DNA from 2 places in the Thalassospira sp. NFXS8 genome. Region 1 is predicted to be linked to the other one. Evidence: predicted binding sites of a transcription regulator. Region 1 holds the regulator's gene; the other holds the start of a gene.
What was found. The regulator PhoB, encoded in region 1, activates phosphate uptake and scavenging genes when phosphate is short. The targets are predictions, from matches to a motif close to TNTCATAAAACTGTCA.

Region 1 (4,036 bases):
CGCCATTGCCGCCCTGCACAACCCCGAACTGTTTGCCATTGGCACCCTGTTTGCGGTGCTGGCTGCCAGCACCCTGACCGAAATGGCAGGTCTTTCCATGGCGCTGGGCGCGTTTATTGCCGGCGTCATGTTGGCCGAAACCGAATTTCGCCACCAGATCGAAGCCGACATTGCCCCGTTTCGCGGGGTGTTTCTATCGCTGTTTTTCATGTCAGTTGGCATGTCGGTCGATATCGGGGTGGTTTACAATCACGCGATCACGGTGATTTTGGGCGTGGCGGCCCTGCTGTTGATCAAGGCCGCAATCCTGTTTGTACTGTCGCTGGCAACACGGTTTGACCGTGCCGTTTCGATCCGCATTGCAATGGGGCTTGCGGGCGGCGGCGAATTTGCCTTTGTCATGTTTACACTGGCCGCCCAAAACGGTGCCATCACACCCGATCTTGCCGCCATTCTTGTGCCGATTGTTGCCATTTCCATGGCCGTAACACCCAGCCTGATCAGCCTGGGCAAAAAGCTGGAAGATATCCTGCACCCGCGCGAAACCGACCAGCTTGGTGAAATTGAAAGCCACACCGAAGGGGTTGAACATCATGTGCTGATTATTGGCTGTGGCCGCGTTGGCCGCGTTTTGGCGCGTTTGTTAAAAACCCGGAATATTCCCTTTATCGTGCTGGAATCCGACGCCCAGCAAGTTGCACGGGGCCGTGCCGAAGGATTACCGGTTTATTTTGCCGATGGCTCGCGTCCGGAAAGTTTTCGGGCGGCCCATACCGATCAAGCCCATGTGGCCGCCGTTGCCATGGGCACCCCGCATGAAACCGAAAAAACCGTGGCCTTGCTGCGCCAGCATTACCCGCATTTAAAAATTTTCGCCCGCGCCCAGGACATTTCCCATATCGGCGCATTGGCCCGCAGCGGTGCCAATGCCGCCATCCCCGAAGTGTTGGAAACCGGCCTGCGCCTGTCAGACCATGTATTATCAGCCTGCGATGTCCCCCAGGATGAAATTGATACCGAAATTGCCAAATTCCGCCGTGCCGACATGCTGCTGATGAACGAACTGGCACCACGCGCGCCATCACATTCACCCGGCAGCGCCACAAAACCGATCAGTGCGCCATCTACGGCACCCGCAACGGCGACGGCCAAAACCACCGCTTCCGCCCCCCTGTCCGGCGAAAAGCCATAACGAAGGGCGACAATATTTCAATATTGTATAAAACAAGGCCCTGTCATGTGACAGGGCCTTGTAATTTCAGTGTAAATTGCGAAATTCTGTCACAATTTACTTAAATAAAAATGCCGGTTACGCAGCGGCATCATCGTCAAGGGCATAGCCCGCCGCACGAACAGTCCGAATAACGTCCTTGGTGCCTTTAACATCGTTCAATGCTTTGCGCAGACGGCGAATATGCACATCTACCGTGCGGGTTTCGACATAGATATTCGGCCCCCAAACGGCGTTAAGTAACTGTTCGCGCGAGAAAACCCGCCCCGGATGTTCCAGAAAATACCGCAACAGGCGAAATTCTGTCGGCCCCAGATGGATCGGTTTGCCACTGCGGTTAACCCGGTGCGCGGCCAAATCCATTTCGATATCAGAATAGATCAACTGCCCCTGTGGTTGCGCCGGACCCGACCGACGCAAAAGCGCACGGATACGGGCCAGCAATTCGCCAATGGCAAAGGGCTTGGTCACGTAGTCATCGGCACCGGTATCAAGGCCACGAATACGGTCGCCTTCTTCGCCGCGTGCGGTCACCATAATCACCGGCAAATCCCGGCTTTCCGGTTTCCGGCGGATCTGGCGGCACACCTCGATCCCCGACATGACCGGCAACATCCAGTCGAGCAAAACCAGATCAACATGGGTTTCAGCCATGATTTTCAAGGCTTCGTCGCCATCACCGGCTTCGACAACATTCATGCCTTCGCGTTCAAGGTTATAGCGCAACATCGTAACGATGGCGGCTTCATCCTCGACAATAAGAACCGTAGGATCCATCCTGTTATTCCCCTGCCTCGTTGGGTTCAATCACAGCAAAATTGGCAGCGTCATTTTTCGGACGGCCATCAACGGGCAAATCTTCACCCTTGATCCGGTAATAGATCGTTTCAGCGATGTTGGTGGCATGATCGCCAATACGTTCAATGTTTTTGGCAATGAACAAAAGATGGGTCGATGCGGTAATGTTGCGCGGATCTTCCATCATATAGGTCAGCAATTCGCGGAACAGCGAATTGTACATATCGTCCACTTCCTGGTCCCGCGCCCAAACGCGCTGGGCCTTTTCGGCATCGTTTTCGATATAGGCGTCCAGAACGTCCTTGATGATTTCCTGGGCCAGGCGCGCCATGTTGGGAATAACCTGAACCGGGCGGATCGGCGCCATCTGGTTAAGAACCTGTGCGCGTTTGGCAATGTTCTTGGCCAGATCGCCAATGCGTTCGAGATCGTTCGACAGTTTCAATGCCGTAACGACCTGTCGCAAATCATCGGCCATCGGCTGACGCAGGGCCAGAACACGTACAGCAAAATCCTGCACTTCCTGTTCTAGCTTATCAATCCGCAGGTCCGAAACAATGACCTGTTCGGCCAGTTCGGAATCGCGTTTTGAAATGGCGCGAATGGCCGAAATCAGCTGGCTTTCGGCCAAACCGCCCATTTGCGAAATGATATTGTTCAACCGTGTCAGTTCATCGTCAAATGAACTGACGATATGGCTTTCTTCTTTTCTCATCGTATTACCTCCTGCCCGGCTTAGCCGAAGCGCCCAGTGATATAGCCTTTGGTGCGTTCGTCTCGCGGGTTGGTAAAAATTTGGTCCGTTTCGCCGACTTCCACCAGTTTACCCAGGTGGAAAAAAGCCGTGCGCTGCGACACACGCGCGGCCTGCTGCATGGAGTGAGTGACGATGACAATTGTGTAGTTCGAACGCAGCTCGTCGATCAGTTCCTCGACCTTGGCGGTCGCGATCGGATCAAGCGCGGAACAGGGTTCATCCATCAAAATAACTTCGGGGCTGACCGCAACGGCACGGGCAATGCACAGGCGTTGCTGCTGCCCCCCGGAAAGACCGGTGGCAGGCGATGCCAAACGGTCTTTGACTTCTTTAAGCAGGCCAGCCTTTTCCAGCGAAGTCATGACGATTTCGTCAAGTTCATCGCGGGAATTGACCAGACCATGAATACGCGGGCCATAGGCCACGTTATCGAAAATCGATTTTGGAAACGGGTTCGGTTTTTGAAACACCATGCCGATGCGGGCACGCAACTGCACCACATCAATAACCTTGTCGTAGATATCGCGGTCATCAAGAGTAACCTTGCCGTTGATGGACACGCCATCAATGGTGTCGTTCATGCGGTTCAGGCACCGCAAAAACGTCGATTTACCACAGCCCGACGGGCCGATCAGCGCGGTGACTTCGCGTTCAACAACATCAAGGTCAACATTATAAAGTGCCTGCGCGTCGCCATAAAACAGGTTCAGGTCGCGGGCCGCCATTTTCGAATTACCCCGCGTTTGCGGTGCGTTCGTCATTGCATCAGTCGTTACAACAGCCATTTTACCACTTCCGTTCAAATTTCTTGCGCAATAACACAGCCAACCCGTTCATCAGGATCAGGAAGGCCAGCAACACCATAATCGCCGCCGAGGTTTTTTCGACAAAGGCGCGTTCCGGGCTGTCTGCCCACAGGTAAATCTGCACAGGCAACACCGTTGCCGCATCCATTGCACTGCCGGGAATATCAACAATAAAGGCCACCATCCCGATCATCAAAAGCGGGGCGGTTTCGCCCAGTGCCTGAGCCATCCCGATGATGGTACCGGTCAGAATGCCCGGCATGGCAAGCGGCAAAACATGGTGGCTAACCGTTTGCACGGGTGACGCCCCAAGGCCAAGGGCCGCCTGGCGAATAGAGGGCGGTACAGCCTTGATCGCGGCACGCGCGGCAATGATGATGGTTGGCAATGTCATCAATGCCAGGGTCAAACCACCAACAACCGGGGCCGAACGCGGCAAATGCA
Region 2 (4,036 bases), 200 kb from region 1:
GCATCTATGACCTGGGACCGGGCATGTGCCGCTGGCCCTTTGGCGACCCGGGTGATGATGACTTCCATTTCTGTGGCAAGAAAAACATCCAGGGCAAACCCTATTGCGACGAACATTGCGCGGCAGCCTATCTCAATGGCAAAAGCCCGCGCGAAGATAACCCGCGCAACCACAATCACGGCGGCCCGAACAACAAACGTTAATTCCGTTTGTATCGGCCCGGCCATCTCGCCAATGCGTCAAAGCCGCCCATCGGGCGGCTTTTGCCGTTTCATACGCGACAGCGCTGGTATGAAAGTGCCGCATCTGCAAACAGCAAAGCCCCGCCAGCAATGACACTGACGGGGCTTTGCTTTTCTTAATTTGTCATCCGTAACAACACAACGCGATCACCCGCTTTATTTCGTCCATGTCAGAACATATTGGGCAAACCCTTCGTCGGTTTCCCCGATAAAACTGATATTGGACGGAGCATTGGCCGCGTTCGACGCCTTGGGGCTGGTCACAAATGTCACCTTGCTGGCATTGCCAACCGGGGCCAGGTGCCAGTTACCATCGGCCTTGGGATCGATGGTTTTTTCATCCATAATGTAGTTTGCCAGCACAGTGCGGTTTTCATCGGGCGCCTCAACGATAATGGTTGATCCGTCCAGCCCCGGGAAATGTCCGCCACCACCGGCCCGATAATTGTTGGTCGCAACAACGAATTTCTGCGCGCCGTCGATCGGCTTGCCATCAAATTTCAGGTTGGCAATACGGTGTGAATCCTTGTTTACAACCTCGCCTTCCCTGTTATAGCGAGCCGGTTGCGTCACATCTATTTCATAGGTCACACCGTCAATCACATCGAAATTATAGGTCGGGAAATCCTCGTTGATCAGCATCTGTTCTGCACTGCTGTTCGGATCAATCCGGTTAAACTGCCCGGCGGACATTTCCAGCCATTCGCGCACCTGATCCCCGGTCAGCAACACTGCACGTACCGTATTGGGATAGACATAAAGATCTGCCACGTTTTTAAGGGCAATCTTGCCTGCCGGGATATCGGTATAATATTCCGGCCCGCCACGGCCACCGGCCTTAAACGGTGCCCCTGCCGACAGGATCGGCAAACCGTCATATTCGGTTCCGGCCAAAATCTTTTTCAAATACCAGGTTTGCGCATTGGTCACGATCTGGATCGACGGGTCATCGGCCACCAGGGCAAAGAAACTGTTAATCGATGATTCCGTCGTCCCCACCCCTTCGCGCATATATTCGATGGTGGCTTCGTGTTCGGTTTTTACCGCTTTTAAAATCTCCGGATCTGCGTCTACCAGCGGCACAACATCGCGCCCTTCACGATGATAAATCGGCTCGGCCTCGGACAGGGAATCTGTAACATCCCAGGTGCCATCATCCTTAACCGACAGGCCAAGATCGATCACACCAACATGGCTGCCCCAAAAACCGGGCATCACGGCGGCGACCCCGTTAATGGTGCCTTTGGTCAAATCAACACCGTCAATATCGGCAAACGTCTCAGAGGGAAAAACCGTATGGGCATGGCCAAACAAAATGGCGTCAATCCCCTTTACCTTCGACAGGTAATAGGTGGCGTTTTCTTCCATGCCGTGGCGTGTTTGGGTGCTTAAGCCCGAATGGGCAACCGCCACCACAATATCGGCCCCCTTTTCACGCATTTCCGGCACGTATTTTTCGGCCATATCCACAATGTCTTTGGTAACAACGTGGCCTTCAAGGTTGGCCTTGTCCCACTGCATAATCTGGGGTGGGGCAAAACCGATCACACCAATAGTAATTGGGTGCTTTTTGCCGTCCTTATCCACCAAATCGCGTTTTAACAACTGATAGGGCGTAAAATAGGGTTTGTCGTTATCGGGATTGTTATCGCCATCATCGATAAAAATATTGGCATTCACATAGGGAAAATTCGCCCCGCCAATGGCATTGCCCAAAAATTCCAGCCCGTAATTGAATTCGTGGTTCCCGATATTGCCAACATCGTAGTCCATCAGGTTCATTGCCTTGTAAACCGGGTGAATTTCCCCTTTTTTAAGGCCGTGGCGCTTGGCCATATAGTCGCCCAGCGGGTTGCCCTGAATAAGGTCACCATTGTCAATCAGGATGGCATTGTCGGCTTCGTCGCGGGCCTTCTTGATCAGGGTGGCATCTTTCGCCAGGCCAACGGTTTGCGACGCGGCATCGCGGTAATAGTCGTAATTGACCAGATGCGAATGAATGTCGGTGGTTTCCAGTATCCGCAGTGATACCGAACTGTCGGCAAGGGCCGTGCCCGCCATCAGGCTAACCGACAGACCGATAAAAACGCTCGCCAGTGGACGATAGAAAGTCATTTAATGCACCCCTGAAAATGATGGTCAGTCTGACAAATATATTCTTGTTCGGATGGTCAGGTTTTGAAGATTTTGCGAAAATAGACGCCAACACGCAAACAAAAACGCCTGCTCGTGGGAACAGGCGTTTTGTTAATTGAATGTTTACGCCAAAAAATCAAACGGCGCGAACGGCTTACGTAAAATTACCGAGCCGCCTGGCCCATGGCACCCACATCATTGGCACCGCCCAAAACCACTTCATTGCCCGGTCGCGGGTCATGGGGCACGTTAAACGACAGAATCAACGACCCAAGCGCCAAAGCCGCACCGGTTAAAAATACCGCACTGGGCGAAATCAGCCATAACAGGCCAAACGCAGCAGGCAAGAATACAGCGGCAATGTGATTGATGGTAAAGCTCACCCCTGCGGTTGAGGAAATGTCGCCCGGATCCGCAATTTTCTGGAAATAGGTTTTCATCGCAATTGCCATGGCAAAAAACAAATGGTCAACCACATACAACCCGGCAGCCAGATGCGAATTTTGCACAAAGGCATAGCCGGTAAAGACCAGAAACAGCCCGCAATATTCAAATATCAGCGCCTTGCGTTCCCCCCATTTACCAATCAGCCTGCCAATTTGCGGGGCCAGCACCATGTTAATGGCATGGTTTAGCAAATATAGAATGGTGATGGTGCCAACATCGTAGCCAAATTTTTCCACCATCAAAAATCCGGCAAAAACGGTAAAAATCTGGCGCCGTGCGCCCGCCATAAAGGTCAGCGCGTAATAAAGCCAATAGCGACGACGCAGCACCAGTTTGCGGGTTTGCGGGTGGGCATCGGTAAATTTGGGAAACACCATCCAGGCCACAAGTGCAACAACAATCGTCAGCGCACCACCGACCACATATACCCCGCGATAGGGCATATCAAAAACTTCCATCATCACCCAGACGCCGCCAAACATCAGCAACGAGGCAATTGATTTGGCCGATAATTGTCGCCCCATCACCATGGCCGTTCGATTTTTAGCAACCCACTGCAATGACAGCGCCTGTTGCATGGTTTCAAAATAATGAAACCCGATCGACATTAAAACAGTGGTGCAATAAAGCCCGACAATGGTGGGAAAATACCCGCTAATCGCCACACCAATGCCCAGCACCATAAGCGAAATCAGGGCAAAGGTTTGCTCGCGAAAAATCAACAGGGCAAAAATGGCGCTAAAGGCCAAAAACCCCGGAATTTCGCGCAAAGACTGTAAAATGCCAATTTCACGACCGGTGAAATTGGCCATTTCGACCGAAAAATTATTTAAAAGCGCCATCCATGTTGAAAAAGATAATGGCATTGCCGTTGCCATTAAAATCAACAGGATCTCCGGGTTACCCCGCCAGCCAGTTTTGCCATTGGCTGTTAACGGCATAAAGGCCGTTTTTTCGGGGGCCGATGCCGCCAGATTACCCGGGGCATGGGCATCGGGTTCGGTCGGGTTGTGGGCGTCGGGTATCTCCGGCGTCCGTGGGGTTGGATAAGGCGTTGGCATATGCAATAATTTCCTGATGGTACAAAGGCCCGGCGGGTACGGGTCGGGGGCGTTTGCCCCGGTTGTCTGGATTTACTCCAAACTAAACCTGTCATTTTCGTCTGTCTCACGGTAATCTGCCATTGAATACGGCAAACAGGACATTTCCCC

Region 2: a site for PhoB is predicted at 2,422-2,437, ahead of J4E05_RS13585 (bifunctional 2',3'-cyclic-nucleotide 2'-phosphodiesterase/3'-nucleotidase). Genes of this name have one in related genera too.

The regions. Positions count from the first base shown of each region.
Region 1 is NZ_JAGEMF010000002.1:774,426-778,461, reverse strand. It holds gene J4E05_RS12700 (cation:proton antiporter domain-containing protein) at 1-1,192, shown strand, start outside; gene phoB (phosphate regulon transcriptional regulator PhoB) at 1,310-2,008, opposite strand; gene phoU (phosphate signaling complex protein PhoU) at 2,013-2,744, opposite strand; gene pstB (phosphate ABC transporter ATP-binding protein PstB) at 2,765-3,571, opposite strand; gene pstA (phosphate ABC transporter permease PstA) at 3,573-4,036, opposite strand, start outside.
Region 2 is NZ_JAGEMF010000002.1:969,433-973,468, reverse strand. It holds gene J4E05_RS13590 (GcrA family cell cycle regulator) at 1-203, shown strand, start outside; gene J4E05_RS13585 (bifunctional 2',3'-cyclic-nucleotide 2'-phosphodiesterase/3'-nucleotidase) at 399-2,357, opposite strand; gene J4E05_RS13580 (MFS transporter) at 2,543-3,886, opposite strand.